DNA from 2 places in the Shewanella sp. SP1S1-7 genome. Region 1 is predicted to be linked to the other one. Evidence: predicted binding sites of a transcription regulator. Region 1 holds the regulator's gene; the other holds the start of a gene.
What was found. The regulator LexA, encoded in region 1, represses DNA repair genes until DNA is damaged. The targets are predictions, from matches to a motif close to TACTGTATNNNNATACAGTA.
Positions count from the first base shown of each region.

Region 1 (5,796 bases):
CTGCGAGTTGCTGTGGGCTGAGTTGTTTGCCAAATGCTTGCATAGCCGTGCCTGTTTTGCCGTGCATCACAATATCGAGATGATTGGCGACGGGCCCAGTGGCGATAGCACTGCCAGCGAGGGCGGGGAAGGCGGGTGGTATGCCAGCTCCCGTCAACTGATGGCAGGCCGCACAAGTGGTGGTGTAGACAGTTTCACCTTCGGCCATCAGTGCCTCATGGGTGAGAGTGGGGAGGCTCGCCGGATCCACTATGGTTGCGGAGTCGACAACTGCTGCGGGCTCAGTTGTAGGTGCGGGAGTTGGGGTCGTATTGGCTGGTGCGGTAGCAGGTGCCTGTGTGCCTGCACTACCGTTCATGTGCTCGTTGACGTCTTTGGCCTGTACAGCATCGCCAGTATTATTGCCCCAAGCATTACGCTCATAGGTAATCACAGCGGCAATTTCTTGTGCAGTCAATTGCTTACTAAAGGCTTGCATAGCCGTACCCGTTTTACCGTTGAGCACAATTTCAAGGTGGCCGCTGAGCGGTCCCGTTGCTATCGGACTGCCTTTGAGGTGTGGGAATACGCCTTGTAACCCCTCGCCATTGGGCTGGTGGCAGGCTGCGCAGTGCCCGAGGTAAACTTGCTCACCTTGGGTCATCAGATCATCTTTGCTAAGGGTCTGTGATAAAGCGGCTTGAGCGGCTTCTGCCGCCGCGCCTGCGGCTTGTTTCTGCTCCGTCACCCAAGCTTCAAACTCGGCTTCGGGTATGGCTTGCACTACGATCGGCATAAAACCATGGTCTTTACCGCAAAGTTCGGCGCATTGACCACGGTAAATACCGGGTTTGTCGATGCGAGTCCAAGCCTCATTGATAAATCCTGGGTTGGCATCTTTCTTCACGGCAAAAGCAGGTACCCACCATGAATGGATGACATCTTCAGAGGTCATCAAAAAGCGGATTTTGCGATTTATCGGCAGAACGAGCGGCTTATCGACCTCCAATAGGTAGTGTTCACCCTTGGTTTCGGTACCGTCGATTTGTGCTCTAGGGGTTGCGAGTATGCTGTAAAAATCAATGTCTTGATCGAAATAGCTGTAATGCCATTTCCATTGGGAACCCGTGACTTTAACGGTCAGATCGGCGTCGCTGGGATCTTCCATCGCAATTAAGGTTTTTGTCGCAGGAATCGCCATTAAGATCAAAATGATAAATGGCAGAATCGTCCAAGCGATTTCAACTTTAGTGCTTTCGTGAAAGTGGGACGCGACAGCGCCTTTGGATTTTCTGTGGTTGATCATGGCGTAAATCATCACGACAAAGACCACAAGGCCAATGGCGCAGCAGATATACAAGATGGTCATGTGCAAGTGATAAACCTTGCCACTGATCTCGGTTACGCCAGGGGTCATGTTGAACCGCATGTCCGCGGCGGCCAACGGTGGTGCGAATAACACCACGAGTAAACAATACAACAATTGCTTCACAAGACTTCTCCTCTGCCAATTGCGAATAGCAACTACAAAGAAGAGCAACACAGTAAGTCTCAACTCTATGCAAACTCTTCAGTTCCCAAAAAAGCTTTTTTGACTTCAACGTGCGTTGGCGGCTGTTACTTTTAATTAAGTATTATTACTGCTGGTATTAGCCACGCTGGCACATACGACTGAAATAAATCTGTTCTCTATTTTTAGTGGCATTTTGAACTCGATTACGGCTCGATTTATTTGCCACGGGCGGCGATATATCATCGCCGACTAAACCAACCATACTTGCTGTTTAAATATTGATCAAGATCACTTATTTATCTAATTGTCTGAAAAATTGCCAAAAAAAAGCCTCACATTCATAGGCGAGGCGGCTTTCAAGGTAAAAAATTAAATGAATATTTAATGTACAGCGCTAAAAAAAGATTGTTGGCCGAAGAGGCTACCTTGCTCAATGCGTACGTCGCCATGTAAGTGACTGTTTACGTCTTCTAGCACTATGCCCATGGCGCGGGCACTTTTAGCGACAATTTGCAGGCGACGATTATCGCGTGCATCTAATGATTGGGTCCAAGTAATAACCGCACTGGACGTACCACTTGTTAAGGCTTTTTCCATCGCCCACAGGGTTTCCACTTCATCTTTCGCGTGCACCAGCAAGACTCTATCCATACGCACGCCTGCATTGGCGAGCATTTGTTTGTAGCCAATACTCGGCGGGTTGATGAGCACTAACCAACGGCCCTGTTGGCTTAACTGGGCGAGTTGCGCGCTCAGATGGATTAATTCTTGGCGACCTTGAGTCTTCGTTGGCATGCAGGCGATAGGTGCATGGTGCCAGTCATAGTCGGCATCACGGACTTCATCGAGCCACAAGCCCGGGTGGCGGGGTGCATTGCCAAGTAGTTTGTTCATAGCCAATCTCCATTACGGATCACACCGACGGCGAGTCCTTCAATTGTTAAACTTTGATAGCCTAAATCCACTTTAATCGGGGAATAGTCTTCATTTTCGGCGTGTAGATAGACCACATTACCTTTTTTTTCGAAACGTTTAACAGTGACATCGTCGTCGACTCTAGCGACAACCACTTGACCATTTCTAGCTTGTTGTACTTTATGAACTGCCAGCAAATCTCCTTCGAGAATGCCAATATTCTTCATGCTGTCGCCTTTAACCCGCAGTAAAAAATCGGCGGCGGGATGGAACATGCTTGGGTCGACTTGGTAGTACTGTTCAACATGTTCTTGGGCGAGAATAGGTTCGCCAGCAGCTACTTGACCGATAAGCGGTAAACCTGTTTCAGTTACTTCTTCGACTTCCGCAGTCAGACGAATGCCCCGCGATGTGCCTGGCATGATCTCAATGCAGCCCTTTTTCGCCAACGCTTTAAGATGCTCTTCAGCCGCATTGGCGCTCTTAAAACCTAAACGGGTCGCGATTTCTGCCCGTGTGGGTGGCATGCCAGTATCGGCAATATTTCGTTTAATTAGCTCTAAAATTTCAGCTTGGCGTGGCGTCAAAGGTCTCATGGTATTTCCTGTTTTTCTATACAGTTACTGTTAGTATATACAGTATTATTTGCAGCGCAAGTATTAACCACTTTTTAGCTATGTTGGAGAGAATTAGCGAATATTACCCATAGTCTGGTATTCTACCGGGCTAGTAAACGTACTTAATTGCATAAGAATAATGCCTAAACACGACTCTCTTTGGTTGAAATCATTACGCTGGATCCAAAAACACTTAGTGCACACTATTGTTGTGCCTCAGGATCCCTTTGCCGATCTGAATCTGGATGCCTCCAGACCCCTTGCTTATGTGATGAAAACGGAATCGCTGAGTGACATCGCTGCCCTGAGCGAAATTACGGCTAAGTTAGGACTGCCGAGCCCCTATGAGCCTTTAGTGGCAAACGGTGTGATTGCGCCTCGGGTTGTCTGCCTTCAAGGGCGTAAGCCGCTGTTTGGCGAGCGTGCCGGTAACGAGCCTTTCCTCGAATGCTTTATGCGTTTGTTGGCCGTGCATAAGGAACGCCCTGAATTAGACATTCAACTGGTGCCCGTGAGCCTGTATTGGGGCCGGACGCCAGGGAAAGAAGACGACACTATGAAGGCGGCTGTGTTTGAGCGGGAAAACCCGACTTGGCTGCGCAAGTGCTTGATGATTTTGTTCTTAGGTCGACATAACTTCGTACAATTTTCGAATGCGGTATCCCTGCGATACATGGCCGACGAACACGGCACTGACATGGGGATCGCTCATAAGTTAGCGCGGGTCGCGCGGGTGCATTTCCGTCGTCAACGTAAGGTGATGACTGGACCTGTGTTGCCAAATCGCCAAGCACTATTTCATTCGTTGCTCAAATCCGAGTCGCTGCGTAAAGCGATTCAAGAAGAAGCGGCCAACAAAAAGATTTCTGAGACCCAAGCGCGCGAGACGGCTATTGAGTACCTTGATGAAATCGCAGCAGATTACTCAGATAGTTTAGTGCGTATTGCTGAGCGTTTTTTAACTTGGTTGTGGAACAAGCTTTACAGCGGGATCAACATTAAAGGCGCCGAGCAAGTTCGCCAGTTGCACCACGATGGTCACGAGATTGTTTATGTGCCTTGTCATCGCAGCCACATGGATTACCTGCTGTTATCGTATATTTTGTACTATCAAGGCATGGTTCCGCCGCACATTGCTGCCGGTATTAACCTCAACTTTTGGCCCGCCGGACCTATGTTCCGTCGCGGTGGTGCCTTCTTTATCCGCCGTAGTTTTAATGGCAACAAGCTGTATACCGCAGTATTCCGTGAATATTTAGATCAACTGTTTGCTAAAGGTTATTCGGTGGAATATTTCTCCGAAGGCGGCCGCTCACGTACGGGGCGTCTATTGGCGCCCAAAACTGGCATGATCGCTATGACGATGAACAGCGTGCTGCGCGGTATCGAGCGTCCAGTCACGCTAGTGCCTGTATATTTAGGCTACGACCATGTGATGGAGGTAGCGACTTACCATAAAGAATTAAGCGGTAAGAAAAAGAAAAAAGAATCTGTGTGGCAAGTGTTTGGCGCGATCCGCAAACTGGGTAATTTCGGCCAAGGTTATGTGAACTTTGGCGAGCCCATTACCCTGCAAAACTTCTTAAATGAGCGTGCGCCAAACTGGCGTAATGAGGTAGCCGATGATCCTGAGCAAAAACCGAGTTGGTTAACGCCAGCGGTAAACGTGCTAGCGAATCGAGTGATGACAAATATCAACGATGCGGCGGCGGCGAGTTCGGTGACCTTGACGAGTTTAGTGTTGCTGGCCACAGATCAAAATGCCTTAGAGCGCAGTCTGTTGGAGCGTCAGCTTGATCTGTATCTGACCCTACTCAAAAAAGTGCCTTACACTACTTATACTTCGGTTGCCGAAGGTGATGGTAAGCATTTAGTGCAGCAAGGTTTAGAGCTGAATAAGTTTGTTGTTTGTGCCGATCCTTTAGGTGAAATCGTGTCTATCGAAGCGAGTCAGGCTGTGTCTATGACTTACTATCGTAACAATATCATTCACTTATTTATTGTGCCGTCATTAATTGCGAGCTGCTTAACGCATAATGAGCAGATCCCGCGTCAGCAAGTGGTGTCAATCGTTGCCGATTTTTATCCGCTACTGAAAGCAGAACTCTTTATGGGCATTAAAGATGTACCTGCCTATGTCAATCAAGTGCTGGATTTCTTCATTGAACAAGGGTTAGTGGTCGAGACTGATACCTTAGCTGTCGTGCCAGAGCACACTAGCCAACTATTATTGTTAGCCAGTTCAGTAAGCGAGACCCTGCAACGCTATGCCATTATTTTCAATCTGTTAGCAAACAGACCTAAGATGGAGCGCTCAGAACTTGAGTCTGAGAGTCATCTACTCGCCCAGCGTTTAGGCGCTTTGCATGGCATTACTGCGCCTGAGTTCTACGATAAGAAACTTTACGGCACCTTGAGCGTTAAGCTCAAAGAATTGGGCTATCTAGCGGATAACCAAGATAAGTCCAATATCAATCGCATACGAGATCAAGCCAATAGCTTATTACGTCCGTCAGTGAAACAAACGATAGTGGCGAGTGTCACCGCGGAGCATACAGTTTAATGGCAAATCATATGAATGCGGCTAAGCATAAGCCCGCAGGTAAGTCCTTGCTCGGCGGCGCCATGATTATTGCTGGCACGACCGTAGGTGCAGGGATGTTTTCTCTGCCCGTGGTCGGTGCAGGTATGTGGTTTGGCTATTCGATTTTAATGTTATTAGGCATTTGGTTTTGCATGTTGATGTCGGGCTTATTGTTGCTCGAAACCAAT
Region 1 covers NZ_JAUOEU010000004.1:184,723-190,518, forward strand. Annotated here, with positions in the region: gene coxB (cytochrome c oxidase subunit II) at 1-1,471, opposite strand, end outside; gene Q4Q49_RS05325 (cell division inhibitor SulA) at 1,874-2,386, opposite strand; gene lexA (transcriptional repressor LexA) at 2,383-3,003, opposite strand; gene plsB (glycerol-3-phosphate 1-O-acyltransferase PlsB) at 3,164-5,587, shown strand; gene mtr (tryptophan permease) at 5,587-5,796, shown strand, end outside.

Region 2 (5,796 bases), on a different contig from region 1:
AGCCTTTCGCGGCCCAAAGTAGCTGCCCCCGCGGATGAGAATGAGGCTCGATGCCCGCTTCCGCCGCCATATTGCGAGTATGGGTTAGCACAGGTCGATTGGCATCTGTGATAAACGCCACGTCACTGGGCGTTAATAATGTCGCTTTAGGAACAGGTTTTGACATATTACCCTCTTAAAACGCCAAACTAAGTCAGCTATCTTAGTTGGCATCTTTTACGTATTCAACCCAATAGGTCGGTAAACATGAAACGTTTTATTGACGTTAAACCGCTAGCGTTTTTCAGTGCACTGTTGATCGCTACTTTACTTGCACTTTTTCCGCTGAGTCAGCATCCCGCGGTGTTTTCCTATAGCGGTGGCGTAGTATTAGTGACCTTAATGTTTTGGAGTACAGGTTTTTTCCCGCCCTTTATGGCGGGATTAATATTTTTTGCCCTTGCGACTATTTTCAAACTCATTGAGCCGAGTGTACTTTTTTCAGGATTCGGCTCGACTGCGGTGTGGTTAATCATTTCAGGGTTTGTGATTGGCAGTGCCATCACTCAGTCTGGTTTAAGTCGCAGAATGGCCAGTTTGATTGCCCCCATACTGACCTCAAGTTATCCACGCTTGATTGCGGGTTTGGTCTTTAGTGCCGTGCTGCTTGGCTTTGTGATGCCCTCATCCGTTGGCCGTGCGGTGGTCATGGTGCCAATTGGTATGGCGTTAGCTGAGCAAGTCGGTTTTGCTCGTGGTAGTCATGGGCGGATAGGCATTGCGACCGCCTTGGCACTGGCGTGTAACATGCCCAGTTTTGCCGTGTTGCCCGCGAATATTCCCAATATGATATTGGCGGGTTCCAGCGAGAATCTATTCAATATCCATTTTGGTTATACCGAGTATCTCTTACTGCATTTTCCAATCCTTGGTTTGCTCAAATCGATATTGATTGTGGCGCTAGTCGTCTTCCTATTTCCTGCAAAAATAGATGAAAATCGGCCTGAAAGCGTCATTGAAACAGAAGCTTATAATCTTGGTATGCAAAAGAAAGTCACAGTATTACTTGCGATAACTTTACTGTTTTGGGCGACAGATTCACTGCATGGGATCAATCCGGCGTGGGTTGGACTGACCACCGCTATCTTGTTATTGCTCCCCAAATGGGGAGTGCTTGAGCCTAAGAGTTTTAATAGTTCGGTGGATTTTGCGACCGTCATTTTTGTCGCGGCGGCCTTAGGTCTGGGAGCATTGGTCAATCAATCTGGACTTGGCACTGCGCTAGGTCAACTGTTCAGTGAATGGCTACCATTGCAGCAAGGGGCATCGTTCCTGAATTTCATGTCGTTATCGCTGATGGGGACGCTGACGGGATTAGTGGCAACGGTTCCAGGTGTGCCGACAGTGTTGTCCCCCATGGCGGCAGATTTTGCCAATGCAACTGGCTTCTCCACCCCTGCGGTATTAATGACGCAGGTGATCGGTTTCTCAACCGTGATTTTTCCTTATCAGGTTGCCCCGTTGATTTTGGCGATGCAATTATCCCAAGAGCCCTTAAGCAAACTACTTAACATCACCTTACCGCTGGCGGCAATCACTCTAATTGCACTTATCCCACTGGATTATCTGTGGTGGCTATGGCTCGGTTGGATTAACTAAATTGCGTTAGCTAAAGCGGGTTAACTAAATTAAATTGACGAAACACTCACCCTTGGCGGTATTGACGCCGCCAAGGGTGCTTTAGAGCAGGCATCATCAATTGCCCAGCACCTCGACACTCATCGCTCGACAGCGCATACAATCAGCACACAGCTTACAACAAGTGCATCTTTGCGCTTGGGTCGATAACACAACTGTCTCCACATAAATTCTTTCGATAAGTTTCATTGTTAGACTATACTGTTCATACGTACAGTATATTGTGATTTATTATGATGATCCTAGGCCGCTTCGCCAAACATACCCAATATCGGCTCTCGCTATTTAGCTCCTTGATTGCCGCAGGATTTCCGTCACCAGCCCAAGACTATGTAGAACAAACATTAGATCTCTATGAGTTATGCATCAAGCACCCAGCCGCCACGTTTTTTGTCAAAGTCCAAGGGGATTCGATGATCGACGCGGGGATTTTCTCCGGTGATATTTTAGTGGTGGATCGCTCATTACAGCCGGCCCACGGGGATACCGTTGTCGCAGCAGTCAACGGCGAGTTTACCGTAAAGCAATTGCAACTGCGCCCTGTGGTGCAATTACTGCCACGTAATGCCTTATTCTCCCCGATTGCCATCAATGATGAGTCTGAGTTAAACATCTTTGGGGTGGTAACCAACGTGGTGAAAAAGCTCAAATGACGCCCTCACTATTCGCACTCGTCGATTGCAATAATTTTTATGCCTCCTGTGAGCGGATGTTTAGGCCAGATTTAGCTGGCAGGCCGATTGTAGTGTTATCCAACAACGATGGCTGCGTCGTCGCCCGCTCGGCAGAGGCAAAACAACTTGGCATCAAGATGGCGGTGCCTGTGTATCAAATCGCAAACCAACTCCGCCAGCATCACGTTGCGGTATTCTCCTCCAACTATGCACTCTATGCCGACATATCAAATAGAGTCATGACCACCTTAGAACAAATGGTACCGAAAGTAGAAGTGTATAGTATTGATGAAGCGTTTTTAGATCTTTCTCGTCTCGATAAATGCACTGATATTCATCAGCTTGCACTTAATATTTATCACCGAATACCGCAGTGGATTGGGATCAGCGTTTGCGTCGGCATTGGACCGACAAAAACCCTCGCTAAACTGGCAAACCATGCCGCGAAACGTTATCCCGCGACGCGGGGCGTGGTTGACTTGCGCGACCGTGAACGCCAACGACGACTGATGGCGCTTATCCCTGTCGACGAAGTCTGGGGAATAGGCCGTAGGCTTACAAAACGCTTGAACATCATGGGTATAAATACCGCGTTGCAATTGGCGGATGCGCATCCCAAGCTTATCCGCGACACCTTTTCTGTCACCGTCGAGCGCACGGTACGCGAACTTAACGGCATTGCCTGTAATGACATACAAGAGGTCGCCGCAACTAAGCAACAAATTATCAGCTCCCGCTCCTTTGGCAGCCGTATTGATAATTTAGAAGCGATGCAACAGGCAATCAATGAATACACTTTTAGGGCCTGTGAAAAACTGCGCTCCGAGCGCAAATACGCTAAAGCGATGTCAGTATTTGTCCGTACTAGCCCTTTTAGCGATGCAACTCCCCAGTACAGCAAATCGCTGTCGGGCAGTTTAGTTCGCCCCAGCAATGATACGCGGGATTTTGTCACCCTTGGCCAAAGCCTACTGCAACGCATTTGGCGTGAAGGTCATGCCTATGCAAAGGCCGGTGTCATGTTAGGGGATTTTTTTGGTGCTGGCGTGTTTCAGCTTGGATTATTCGATGACGTCACGCCTAGGCCTAAAAGCAAAGAGTTGATGCAGTTACTCGATAAAGTGAACCACAGCGGTCATGGAAAAATTTGGTTTGCAGGACAAGGTATTGACCCGACTTGGGGAATGAAGCGTGAGCAGCTTTCCCCTCGTTACACCACCCAATGGGCACAATTGCCCATAGTGAAATAATCAACAAATCCAGTTGCTAAATGGCCGCCTGCGAATTACAGACCCCACCTAACTCTACACTAACTCTAAAATCCATATAGCACTAAAACCCATCTAGATCTAAAAAATATATAGCGCTAAGCCCCGTCGGGCGTTAACGCTAAAGCGCTATTAACATATACCAAGCTTTGTCTCATTTCGCCTTAACACTCCTCATCGCTGAGATCTTCAAAGTACCAGTAGCCTAGATTCACCCACTCGGTAAGTTGCGTGACCAAATCAGCATGGGCTAACCAAGGGGCTAAGGCAGCTTTATCCAACTGATTACTATCACATAGTAATGGGATCACTGCGGCCAATTCGGCTGAAAGCTGATACTTATCACCATTAATATAGACAACACCCTGTGCCACATTGATATCAAAATACAAACAGCGCAGTCCGCCGAGGCGAATAAGCGGCTGCTCATCAAGCCAAGCGAGCACTTCGTCTTGCGTGATGTCCAATGGCTCATCGGGTAAATCTAAGGCGCATTTTGACTGAGTTAAATAGCGGCCCGAAAACTCGCTCACCAGTTCATCGGTCAACATATTAGTCAGTTGGGTGCGTAATCGCGCTAAATCGCCATTATCGACACAGCCACTACGGGTGGTCAGCTCACGGTCTGGATCTTTAATTTGCTGTGCGCCTAAATCCTGCTCAGACAAATGATCGGCCAAAGCACTTATCATATCTTTGGCGGAGGCGGTGCGATAACCCACTGAAAAACTTAACGACTGTTCTAAGGTTATGCCGTCATGGGGGAATCCAGGGGGAATATAAAGGATGTCGCCAGGCAACAACTCAGTATCGATAATCGGGTCAAAGGCTTCGGTGTGCAGCAAAGCGGGATGGGCGGCAAACTCTTTGTGCGGCCCCAGATCGCCCACACGCCAACGGCGACGTCCCGAGCCTTGGCAAATAAACACATCATACAGATCGATATGCGGCCCCACGCCACCACCTGGCGTCGCAAAACTCACCATCACATCATCTAAACGCCAGCGCGGAATAAAATCAAAGCATTGGATCAAGGCCTCCGCATCGGGCACCCAGTTATTCAAGGCTTGCACGATCAGAGTCCAATCCCGTTCACCGAGATGATCGTAGGAATCAAAGGGACCAAATTCCGCCTGCCATTGACCAGCTTGTTGGTACACCCGCCGAGATTCCACCAGCTCATCCATGGCTAAGCCAGCTAATTCTTCGGGCGAAACTAAATCTTGAAAATGCTTGAATCCTTGGCGGATCACCAAGGGTTTTTTCTGCCAATACTCTGCTAGAAATTGCGCGGGCGTTAAGCCGTTAATATCGAGTTGCATGGGTTGCTCACAAACCAAACTGTTATTCATAGCAGCAAATGCTAACAGGAAGCGAAACCAAGAAAGCTCGACCGGATCAACAAAGCATTAAGTCTTTTGTCAGCATCAATGTGATAGTGAATTTACTAACGTATTGAATTACAATCGGCTTATCAAAAAGCATTTCGCCACAAACAGCGCTAATGCTGACACATCATTAATTGAGTCCATGTAAGATCTATGCCTACATCAGCTGCTAACACTTTGGTCGTGCTCGACTTTGAAACTACGGGGCTGTCGCCCAATCAAGGGGATCGCGCGATTGAAATCGGGGCTGTGCTGATTGAAGGCGGCGTGATCACCCAAAGATTTTCTGAGTTAATGAACCCAGGATTTAGAATAAGTCGCTTTATTGAGGACTACACAGGGATCAGCAATCAAATGCTCAGGGACGCGGCGCCCTGCAATGAAGTGATGGCGCGTTTTGCGGACTTTATCGCCGATCACAATTTAGTTGCCCACAATGCGGCGTTCGATCAGCGCTTTTTAGATGCGGAGTTTGCCCAAATTCGCCATCGTTATCTTGGGCAATTTGGCTGTTCCTTGCTGGTGGCGAGACGTTTGTATCAAGCGGCACCCAATCATCAGTTAGGTACTTTAGTGCGCTATAAACAGTTACCAACCGATGGCACTTTTCACCGCGCCTTAGCCGATGCCGAAATGACCGGCCATTTGTGGCTAGCTATGCTGGCAGACCTTCAACAAGAGTTCGGCGTCAATGCCCCCACCTTCGAGTTACTGCAAAAAATCGCTAAGAAAACCAAAGCAGACGTACCAAAATTTTTGCGTCAATACGCAGGCAAGTGATCTAAAAAT
Region 2 covers NZ_JAUOEU010000001.1:308,669-314,464, forward strand. Annotated here, with positions in the region: gene Q4Q49_RS01310 (helix-turn-helix transcriptional regulator) at 1-166, opposite strand, end outside; gene Q4Q49_RS01315 (SLC13 family permease) at 247-1,638, shown strand; gene umuD (translesion error-prone DNA polymerase V autoproteolytic subunit) at 1,911-2,330, shown strand; gene umuC (translesion error-prone DNA polymerase V subunit UmuC) at 2,327-3,601, shown strand; gene Q4Q49_RS01330 (cupin domain-containing protein) at 3,784-4,941, opposite strand; gene Q4Q49_RS01335 (3'-5' exonuclease) at 5,161-5,787, shown strand.
Region 2: the regulator LexA is predicted to act here: its motif matches at 1,877-1,896, upstream of umuD (translesion error-prone DNA polymerase V autoproteolytic subunit).